One region of the Citricoccus sp. SGAir0253 genome, then DNA from elsewhere that is predicted to be linked to it. Evidence: riboswitches for the same ligand, from Rfam matches in the RefSeq annotation. Region 1 holds a riboswitch; the other holds the start of a gene.
What was found. Region 1 has a riboswitch for thiamine pyrophosphate ahead of E7744_RS01280 (bifunctional hydroxymethylpyrimidine kinase/phosphomethylpyrimidine kinase). Riboswitches for the same ligand answer to the same signal wherever they lie in the genome.
Positions count from the first base shown of each region.

Region 1 (5,480 bases):
GGCCGAAGCCTGTCCGACATCTATCGGGCGGGGAAGAACGGCCGGTCATGGACGACGCTCAAGATGCGGGCGGATCGCGTCGAACCGAGTCAGGCGCTGCCACAGGCCGAGCTGAGTCAACTTCTTCGCGCCTCTTCGCTGTTACACGTCGACGACCAGGAGCGTGCGCACACCTACCTGCGGCTTCTCACCGAGGACATGCGGGTCGCTGATCTCAGCGACCGCGAGCAGGTCTTCGCCCAAATGCTGTACTTCACCGCGATCTATCAGAAGGGTCGTTTTGCCTCGCTCGATCAGGCCTTCACATGGGTCCGTAGCCAGACGCAGTTCGTGGCGGAGGTGAAGGAGATTTTCGACCACACTCTGTCGGCCACCAGAACCAATCCCTCCGAGACGACTCTGGCAGCCGCCACACCGCTTCTGACACATGCTCACTATCGACGCGAGGAGATCCTCCCAGCGCTGGGCATTCGCACCTTCGAGAAATCTCCGGACACCGTTCACGTGGCCGGAGTGGCGTGGTCAGAATCGCTGGCAACCGACGCGCTGTTGATCAACCTCAAGAAGTCCGAGCGGGACTTCTCACCGACGACCATGTATCGCGACTACGCCATGAGCCGCGACCGGTTCCACTGGGAGAGCCAGAACGCCACCACTCCCACGTCAACAACGGGGCGGCGGTATGCCACCAAGACGTCCAATGGCACCAACACGCTGCTATTTGTGCGTGAGGCGCCGGACAACGACATCGGCACCGCGCCATTCGTCTGCCTCGGCACGGCAGAGCTGGAATCGTGGAAGGGCGAACGCCCGATGCAGATCACGTGGCGGCTGCATCGCGAGATGCCGGTCGAGGTCTACCGGACGGCCAGCGCGGTCGCCTGACTGGGAGCGTTCCCGTAAGCGGGGGCGCGGTAGGGACGAGTTGGGGAGAGGCCCGGAACAAACCCCCACGCGTCGGCGTTACGTGAACCCGAGAGTTTTCCACCGCGCCCCCGAGGAGCCCCGTGACCTCACCCGTGATCCCGCCCCGCACCATCGGCGTCCTGGGCGCCGGCCGCGTCGGGACGGCCGTGGCCCGGCAGTCGCTCTGGGCCGGGTACGAGGTCTCGATCGCCACCGCCAAGCCGGCCGCGGAGCTCGCGATGATCGCGGACATCATCACCCCCGGCGCCCGCGCCGTGGAGGCGGCGGAGGCCGCGGCAGCGGACCTCGTCGTCCTCGCCGTGCCGATGCACCGGTTCCACACCCTGGACGCCGAGGCCCTGGCCGGGCGCACCGTCGTGGACACCATGAACTACTGGGCGCCCGTCGACGGGCGGATCGCGGCCCTCGAGGCCGACCCGCGCTCCACCTCCGAGGTGGTGCAGGACTTCCTCGCCGCCTCCCGCGTGGTGAAGACGCTGAATCACTTGGGCTACCGGGACCTCGAGGCCCTCGCCCGCCCCGCGGACCACCCGGACCGGCGCGCGCTGGCCCTGGCCGGCGACGACGCGACGGCCCGGGCCGCCGTCGGGGTGTTCCTGGACCGCCTCGGCTACGACCCCGTGGACGCCGGGCCGCTCGCGGCCGGCCGCGCGTTCGAGCCGGACACCACTATCTTCGCCACCTCGCACCCGGCCGACCGGATGCGGGCGCTGCTCCGCGAGACCTGTGCCGTCGCCGTCACCTGACCCTCGGCACCCTTGACGCCCGGCGCCGCTGACACGCGGCACACCTGACGAGCGCGCCCCCAGGGCCCGCCGGCCGCACCGCCCAGCCCGCGCAGCGGCCCGCAGGCACCCGCACCACACGACGAGCCCGCCCGCACCCCACGGTGCGGGCGGGCTCGGCGGTTCCGGCAGGACCTACGCGTCCTCGGTCGCCGGCGGCTTCGGGGCGATGTCCTCCGTGGTGATCGGCATGGACTCCCACGCGGTGGACAGGTCCGTGCCCTTGAGCGCCCGGCGCTCGCCCTCCTCCAGGTCGTCCAGGCGCAGCGCGCGCCAGAACCCGCGGTGGTGCTCGCAGGACAGCAGCGCGGTGAGCATGCCCCGGACCGGCGCGCGGTCGCGGTGGGCGGTGGCCTGGATGTACCGGTGGCCGGTCTGCTCGGCCCGCCAGGCCACGATCTCCGGCCGGCCCAGCACCAGGACCCAGGCGATCAACTCGGAGGGACCGTCCACGGTGGCCGTCAGGTCACCGACGACGTCCAGCTCGCGGCTCAGGCGCATCAGCACGGTGAGCTCGCGGGCATCCTCGGGTGGGTACAACATCGTTCCTCCTTTGCCAGCATGCGTCGTCGCACCCCACGTGTTCCATTGGCGATACCTGTGATTTTCGGCAGCGCCGTCGGGTTGTCAAGGGTCCTCCGGCGGCCTCGTCCCGCCGCCGCTGGGTGACCCGCGACCGTCACGAACGAGCGCGTCACACGGCAGGTGGGCCTACACTTGGCCGCGGACACGGGGTGCGCCACAGGGCGCTGAGATCACACCCGTGGAACCTGATCTAGCTCGTACTAGCGAAGGGATGTCCGCGTGACTTCACTTTCCCCTACCCTCGCGCGCCCCGTTCCCCGGGTGCTCTCCATCGCCGGCACCGATCCGTCCGGCGGCGCCGGCACGGCCGCAGACCTGAAGTCCATCGCCGCGGCCGGTGGCTACGGGATGAGCGTGGTCACCGCGCTCGTCGCCCAGAACACCCACGGCGTGCGGGACCTCCACGTCCCGCCCACCGCCTTCCTGCGCGCCCAGTTGGACGCCGTGGGCGAGGACGTGGCCCTGGACGCGGTGAAGACCGGCATGCTCGGCACCGCCGCGATCATCGCCACGGTGGCCGACTGGCTGGACGCGAACCCGGCGCCCGTGCTCGTGGTGGACCCCGTCATGGTGGCCACGAGCGGGGACCGCCTGCTGGAACCCGAGGCCGAGCAGGCCATGATCGCCTTCTGCCGCCGCGCCACCGTGGTCACCCCCAACATCGACGAGCTCGCCGTGCTCACCGGCGCCCCGCGCGCTGCCACCGAGGACGAGGCCCTCGACCAGGCCGCCCGCTGGGCCGGGGAGACCGGGGTGGCCGTGGCCGTCAAGACCGGGCACCTGGACGGCCGCCGGGTCACCAACACGTGGGTGGGCCCGGACGGCACGCGGATCCCCGTGCCCTCCACCCGCGTGGACACCACGAGCACGCACGGCACCGGCTGCTCGCTGTCCTCCGCCCTGGCCACCCGGCTCGGCCGCGGGGACACCCCGGCCGCCGCGCTGGCCTGGGCCACCGACTGGCTGCACGAGGCCATCGTCCACGGCGCGGCGCTGGGCGTCGGCTCCGGGCACGGGCCCGTGGACCACGGCCACCGTTCCCGCCGGCTCCAGGCCGCCGGGTCCGCCGCCCCCTGGCTGGCGCCCGACGCCGTCCCCCACCTCCTCGAGGCCCCGTCCGACCTGGGTGCCCCGCGGGGCACGGAGGCCGTGCCGGGTACCGAGCCGGGAGGGCCGATCGACCCGGGCGCCGCGCGAGAACGGGGCGCGGCGCCCGCGGACTCCTCGGGTTCCGGGACGTCCTGGGCGGGACCCGGCGCCGCGTCGGCCATGACCCCGGCGTCGGCGACGACCAACGCGGGGGCGCCGGCCGCCGTCGCCCCCGCGGGGGAGTGGACCGCGTCGTTGTGGGCCGCCAGCGCGGACACCACCGCGGCGATCGGTGCGTCCGGCTTCGTCCGGGCGCTCGTGGACGGCAGCCTGTCCGGTCACGCCTTCGACTTCTACCTGGCCCAGGACGCGCTGTACCTCAACGGCTACTCCCGCGCCCTGGCCGCGCTCGCCGCCCGGTGCACCGCGCCGGACGCGCAGGTGTACTGGTCGCAGGCGGCCACCAGCTGTCTCACCGTGGAGGCCGAGCTGCACCGCGGCTGGCTCGGTGACGCCCCCGAGCCCGCCGCCAGCCCGGTGACCCGCGCCTACACGGACTTCCTGCTGGCCACCGCGCTCGGCGAGGACCGGGCCGTGGCCGCCGCCGCCGTGCTGCCGTGCTTCTGGCTCTACGCCCAGGTCGGCGCGGCCCTGCCCGCCGTCCCGGCGGACCACCCGTACGCCACCTGGCTGGACACCTACCGCGACCCCGGGTTCGTCACCGCCACGCAGGCCGCCCTGGCCCACGTGGAGGCCGAGCTCGCCGCCGCCTCCCCGGCCGTGCGGGCCCAGGCGGCCCGCGCGTACCTGGTCGCATGCCGGCACGAGCTGGAGTTCTTCGAGCAGGCCCTGCGCATCGAGCCGGGGGAGCTGCCTGGCCGGTCCGCGGCCACCCGGCCGTCCGCAGGGCCCGCCGCCGAGGCGGCGTCGGACCCGGGGTCCGGTCCGGGAGACGGTCCCGAGCAGGACGCCCACGTCCGCTCCGCCGAGCTCGCCGGGAGCGCCCGGTGAGCGCCGGGAGCACGGCGCCGGCCGCCGTCGGGACCGCCACCGCGACCCAGGCCCCGGCCGAGACCCTGCCGCCGGCGGGCCGCGCCGCCCTGCGCGCCGGGGTGGTGGGCAACTGGATCGACAACATCCACATGTTCCTGCCGCTGACCGCTCTCGCCCCGGCGATGCTCGTGCTGGCCGGACCGGCCGCCGCCGCGTCCACGGGGGCGCTCATCGTCATCGCGATGCTGTTCGGCCGGCCGGTGGGCGGCATCGTCTTCGGTCGCATCGCCGACCGGCTCGGGCGCACGCGCACCACGCGCATCGCGATCGGCGGCACCGCGGCGTGCGCGCTCGCCATCGCCGCGATCCCCACGCACGAGGTGCTCGGGGCCGGGACCATCGCGCTGATCCTGGCGCTGCGGTTCCTGTGCGGGATCTTCGTGGCGGGGGAGTACTCGGCGGCCATCCCGCTGGCCATGGAGTGGTCCGCCCCGCGCCGCCGCGGGCTGGTGAGCGGACTGATCCTGTCCATGGCCCCGTGGGCGCAGGCCACCATCGCGTTCTCCGTGGCCGGGCTGCTCGTGCTGCTCGGCCCGGACGCCTACGCCGCGTGGGGCTGGCGGCTGCTGTTCGTGCTCGGCGCGCTGCTGTCCCTCGGCATGCTCGTCTACTACCGCCGGCAGGTCACCGACGCCCCCGTGTTCCACCGCCGGGCCCGCGCGGCCGCCGCCGCGCCGGCCGCGCCGCGGGCCGGGGTGCGGGACGTGCTCCTCGGCCGCTGGGCGCCGGCGTTCTGGCAGGTGTTCGTCCTGATGACCGGCCTGTGGCTGCTGACCTACAGCACGGTCCTGCTGCTCACCGCGCGCCTGGCCAGCGACACCGGCCTGCCCGCCACCGGGGTCCCGGTGGTCATGGGCATCGCCTCGGTGGCCCAGGCCGTCGTCATGGCCGTGGCCGGGCACCTGTCCACGCGCACCGGCCGGCGCCGCCTGTTCGTGCTGTGGGGGCTGGCCGCCGCCCTGGCCGGGCCGCTCGTGTGGTGGGGCGCCGTCACCTCCACCTCCCTGGCCGCGGCCGCCGTGTGCGCCGCCGTGCTGCAGG
Region 1 covers NZ_CP039424.1:267,630-273,109, forward strand. Annotated here, with positions in the region: gene E7744_RS01265 (DUF3427 domain-containing protein) at 1-885, shown strand, start outside; gene E7744_RS01270 (NADPH-dependent F420 reductase) at 1,008-1,673, shown strand; gene E7744_RS01275 (hypothetical protein) at 1,848-2,255, opposite strand; TPP riboswitch at 2,433-2,526, shown strand; gene E7744_RS01280 (bifunctional hydroxymethylpyrimidine kinase/phosphomethylpyrimidine kinase) at 2,517-4,397, shown strand; gene E7744_RS01285 (MFS transporter) at 4,394-5,480, shown strand, end outside.

Region 2 (5,480 bases), 1.3 Mb from region 1:
CCTTCACCCACCCCGACTACATGAGCGTCGACTGGCTCCAGCTCGACCGCGGCCAGCGCGCGGACCAGGACCTGATGGACATGGGCCTCACCGCTCGATAGCACACCGCCATCCAGAGCAGGACACCAGAGGGGCCGGCCATCACCCGCCGACCCCTCTGGTGTACTTACCAACCGACGACACCGTCGGCCGCGCGGCGCCCACCCATCAACCTGGTGGGACCACAGCCGGTCATCGATTCCCTTTCGGATCATGTGGGTTGCATCTGATGCACAGTCCAGGGGTTCGGCCTGGTTCCGGCAGTGGGCCGTTCGCTCCGTGGCTGGCGCCGGGGCTGCGCTGCTCAGGCGCTGGGAACGGCGGGGGCGTCGAGGTAGACCTTGGATCCTGCGGCCCGGAACTGCGCGGACTTGGCCTGCATGCCGGCGATCGCCTCTTGGGCCTGTGCGCTGCCGTACTGGTCGCGGATGTCTTGGGAGATGCGCATGGAGCAGAACTTCGGCCCGCACATGGAGCAGAAGTGGGCCGTCTTGGCCGGTTCGGCCGGCAGCGTCTCATCGTGGAAGGCCTCAGCGGTGTCCGGGTCCAGGGACAGGGCGAACTGGTCCCGCCACCGGAACTCGAACCGGGCCCGGGACAGGGCATCGTCCCGCGCGGTCGCCCCCGGGTGGCCCTTGGCCAGGTCCGCGGCATGGGCGGCGATCTTGTAGGTGATGACCCCGGTCTTCACGTCGTCCTTGTTCGGCAGTCCCAGGTGCTCCTTCGGGGTCACGTAGCAGAGCATCGCCGTGCCGTACCGGGCGATCTCGGTGGCCCCGATGGCACTCGTGATGTGGTCATAGCCCGGGGCGATGTCCGTCACGAGGGGGCCCAGGGTGTAGAACGGGGCGCCGTGGCACAACGCCTGCTGGCGCTCCACGTTCTCCCGGACCAGATGCAGGGGGATGTGCCCGGGGCCCTCGACCATCACCTGGACGTCGTGTTCCCACGCCCGGGCGGTGAGTTCGGCCAGGGTGTCGAGTTCGGCGAACTGTGCGGCGTCGTTGGCGTCGGCGATCGAGCCGGGGCGCAGCCCGTCGCCCAGGGAGAACGCGACGTCGTAGCGGGCGAAGATCTCACACAACTCGTCGAAGTGGGTGTAGAGGAAGTTCTCCTCGTGGTGGGCCAGGCACCACCCGGCCATGATCGACCCCCCGCGGGAGACGATCCCGGTGACCCGGTCCGCGGTCAGCGGCACGTAGCGCAGCAGCACCCCGGCGTGGACGGTCATGTAGTCCACGCCCTGCTCACACTGCTCGATCACGGTGTCCCGGTAGATCTCCCAGGTCAAGGCGTTGGCCTCACCGTTGACCTTCTCCAGGGCCTGGTAGATCGGCACGGTACCGATCGGCACCGGGGAGTTGCGGATGATCCACTCCCGGGTGGTGTGGATGTCGTCCCCGGTGGACAGGTCCATGACGGTGTCCGCGCCCCACCGGGTAGCCCACTGCATCTTGTCCACCTCCTCGGCGATGGAGCTGGTGACCGCGGAGTTGCCGATGTTCGCGTTGATCTTCACCAGGAACGCCTTGCCGATGATCATCGGCTCAGACTCGGGGTGGTTGATGTTGGCCGGGATGATCGCCCGCCCGGCGGCGACCTCCGAGCGCACGAGTTCGACGTCGCAGTTCTCCCGCAGGGCCACGTAGCGCATCTCCTCGGTGATGATCCCGCCCCGGGCGTAGTGCATCTGGGTGACGGTCCGGCCGGCCTTGGCGCGCAGCGGCACCGGGCGGGCGCCCTTCCACTCCTGGGAGGCCTCGCCACGCCGGATCGCGGAACGGCCGTCATCGAGCAAGTTCCGCTCGCGCCCCGCGTACTCCTCAACGTCATCGCGGCCTCGGATCCACGATCCACGCGTCGGGGGCAGCCCGACCACCGGGTCACTGCCCGGGCCGGCCGTCCGGTACACCCGCAGCGGCGGATTGGGCACCCCGCCAGGAGAGTCCCCCAGGGCGATCTCGGTAACCGGCACGGCCAGCCCGTGCGCGGCATCGTGGACATACGAAAGGACGTGCGCATCTGATGCACTCATGGGAAATGTTCCTACTTCCTTCGCCGGCATGACCCGGACAGGTTCGACGGTCGCAGGCTGCCTCAGCCCGATCTCAGCCCCTGCAGTGGGGCACCCGTGTGGACGGCACCGACCCTAACACCCCGTCCCCTCCCCAGCCGTGTCCACTTTCCGATGCCTTCTCATCCTCGCCGGCCTCGGTCACCGGTCCCGTACTTGCTCCTGCCCCTGGCGTCACCCAGCCCGGCCAGGGTCGTGGCCGATGAGCCTCCCCTCACGACGGGGGCGTCGCAGTCGCCCAGCGGCTGGCCAGATGCCAACTGCTGGTCCCCTCCGGTCCAACACCCACGCTCGACAGGGTGCCCCGGAGCGGTGTCCGGAGGCCGGAGCAGGTGACCTGCCGGCGGCGACGCACCATGTGTCTACGTGCCGAGCTGATGGCCAACCGGCGGCCCTCCGTGGCCGCTCGACGACGGCCCCGACCATGGGTACAGACGCGACTGTCGGGGACCAGCGTGCGGCGACAACACGAGACACTGCGGCGAGAACCGAGCCACGTGTTCCTGCGGGCGACACCACTGGTGGAGCTTGGCCCCCACTGATCCTGGAGCGGTGGGTGGGTCAGGCCCGTCCTGCGGTGGCGTCCTGAAAGGGAGCGAGGCGCCCGACGTGGTCGTTTGCGGTCTCGAAGTGGTGGGCCGCGCGCAGCACGGTGGCCTCCTCGAAGGCTCGGCCGATGAGCTGCACCCCCAGGGGCAGGCCCGTGTCGGTGAAGCCGCTGGGCACGGAGATCGCCGGCAGGCCCGTGAGGTTGGCGGGGATGCAGAGCCGGGTGTAGCCCTCGGTGGCGTGCTCGCGGGTCCCGTCGGCCCATTCGTACATGAGCTGGTCTGCCGGGACGGCCGGCATGGGCGTGGTCGGGGCGAGGACCAGGTCCACGTCGGTGAGCAGCTGCTGCCAGGCGGTCTTGATCTGCTGACGGTGGCGGTGGGCGTCGATGTAGTCGGCGGCCAGGATGGTCTCCCCGACCTCGAGGAACGCCCGCACGTCCTCGGTGTAGAGCTCGTAGTCAGAGCGCATCGTCTCTCGGTGGTAGGCGCTGGCCTCGGCGAGCATGATCGCCCACTCGGCGGCCTTGTACCGCTCGCTCAAGGGCACGGTGACCGGGACGATGATCGCCCCCGCGTCCTGGAACACCTCTACCGCCCGGGCGGTGGCGGCGGCGACATCGGGGTCGACCGCGTCGGTGTAGTAGTTCTGCGGCACCCCGATGCGCAGGCCCTCCACCCCGGCGCCGAGCCCCACCGTGAAGTCCTCGGCGGTCCGGTCCACGCTGGCCGGGTCCCGCGGGTCGTACCCCGCCAGCGCGCCGAGCACAACGGCGGCGTCGGCGACGGTTCGGGTGATGGGCCCGACGTGGTCCAGGGACCAGGACAGAGACGCGACCCCGTACCGGGAGGTGCGCCCGTAGGTCGGCTTGATCCCGACCGTGCCACACACGGAGGACGGGATCCGGATCGACCCGGCCGTGTCGGTGCCCAGCGCGATCGGGAAGTACCCGGCGGCCACCGCGGCGGCCGACCCGCCACTGGACCCGCCGGGCACCCGGGTGGTGTCCCAGGGGTTGCGGGTGGTGGGCGTGATGCCCCCGAAGGCGAACTCGTGGGTGTGGGTCTTGCCCAACAGCACCATCCCGGCCTCGTTCAACGCGGCCACCGCCGCGCTGTCCTGATCGGGCACGAACTCGGCCCGCACCGCCGAGCTGGAGGTGGTCAGCACCCCCTGGGTGTTGTACAGGTCCTTGGCCCCATACGGGATCCCGTGCAGGGGACCGCGCGGGCCGGTCCGGGCGATCTGCTCCTGCGCGGCCTCGGCCTGGGCCAGGGCGGCCTCCGCGGTGCGGGTGACCATGGCGTTCAGGTGCGGCTCGGCGGCGTCTATGAGCTGCAGGCAGGACCCGGTCAGCTCCACCGGGGACAGCTCGCCGGCGGCGATCGCCGCCGAGGACTGGGCAAGGGTCAACTCATAGGGTTCCACGGCGGGGTCCTTTCAACAGGGGGAGTCACAGGGCATGGAAGGCGAATCCCGGCGGGGTCTCCCCCAGGCCGGTGCCGCGCAGCTGGCCCATCAGCGCCTGGATGTCCCCGGCCAGCGCCTGAAACGGCTCCCGCCCGGCCTCGGGGATGGACAAGCCCGTGGACTGCACCACGGCCGCCCACACCTGCTGGTCTTCGGCTCCACTCATCCGCTGCTCGCCTCCGTGTTCAGCCCTTCCCAGAAGGGCGGTTCCTGTCCCGCGAGTCTAGCCACACCGCCACGCCCGGACGTGGCACTCATCACATCCACCCATACCTGTTTCCGGTGAATTCAGACGCCACCGCACCGAGTGCCGGCCTGCGTCCCGGAACCGGGTCTGGAGTGCCGCGCCGCCAACGATGGTGTCCTCAGGTCGGTGACCCTAGCGTTCAGGGATGGGGAGCTTCGACTGGCATCCAGACGTGCACCGGCTCGCCGAGCTCCGCGGAGCTCAGGGGCGGGAGGCCCTGGGCCTGTTCATTCGCGCCGGCAGCTGGACCGCCACCCATGGCCGTACCGGGCTTATCCGCCACCCGGTCGCCCGGGAGCTCTCCGAGGGCAAGCTCGGCCCCATCGACCGCCTGGTGCGCGCTGAGCTCTGGCAGGACACAAGGCAGGGCTACCGGATGCTCCGCGGCCCGAACTCCGGGCCCGAGGCACCCGGGGCCCTATGGTGGTACGCCACTGCAGGCAGACCCCGCCAGGGTCTGGCCCCGGAGTCCACATCCGACCCGTGAGGGCACACCCAGCCTCCGCCCACCCGACTGCTGGTCCGGGGCCGCGCAGGCCGACCACCACCTGCTCGCCCGCCATCGGCGAGGAAGCCGGTTCACGAGGCGACCGATGGTCACGGTGGGCCAGCGCCCGGCCCGAGTTCACGATGCTATGACTCGTGCTGGCCTTCCCCCGCCAGCCATCACGGGGTGGCCGGGGGGCAGGCAGGGGGACGTCCGAGACGTTCATCCCGCCGCCCCGGCGTTGGAAGGCCGCCCCGGTTGGTGGATAGGAGATCAGCAAGCGGGGCGGCCCGGTCGCAACGGCTCTGGGCCGTCCCGACATGTCAGCTGACGGATTGAGGGGACGCCGCCGACCGCCGAAACATTAGCACTCATGCCGAGCGAAAACGGACCTGACATGGACTGACATATGCCCAACGCGTCGGGAGGGGGCGGGCGGGTGACACCACGGCCGACCGCGACCAAGCTCGCAGTGAGCATGACGGCGTGAGGTGGCGCCCGCAAGGGCGCCACCTCACGTGGGGTCTACGCCGGAGGGGCTCGATTCCCCCGAGCAGGTTCCTCCACGCAACCCCGTGCACCGTCTCACCGGAGCCCGGAAAGCGTATCAATCG
Region 2 covers NZ_CP039424.1:1,574,370-1,579,849, reverse strand. Annotated here, with positions in the region: gene E7744_RS07010 (glycerophosphodiester phosphodiesterase family protein) at 1-101, shown strand, start outside; gene thiC (phosphomethylpyrimidine synthase ThiC) at 344-2,074, opposite strand; TPP riboswitch at 2,073-2,182, opposite strand; gene E7744_RS07000 (amidase) at 2,675-4,090, opposite strand; gene E7744_RS06995 (hypothetical protein) at 4,116-4,298, opposite strand.
Region 2: linked by a shared signal. The riboswitch ahead of thiC (phosphomethylpyrimidine synthase ThiC) and the one ahead of E7744_RS01280 (bifunctional hydroxymethylpyrimidine kinase/phosphomethylpyrimidine kinase) in region 1 are both predicted to bind thiamine pyrophosphate.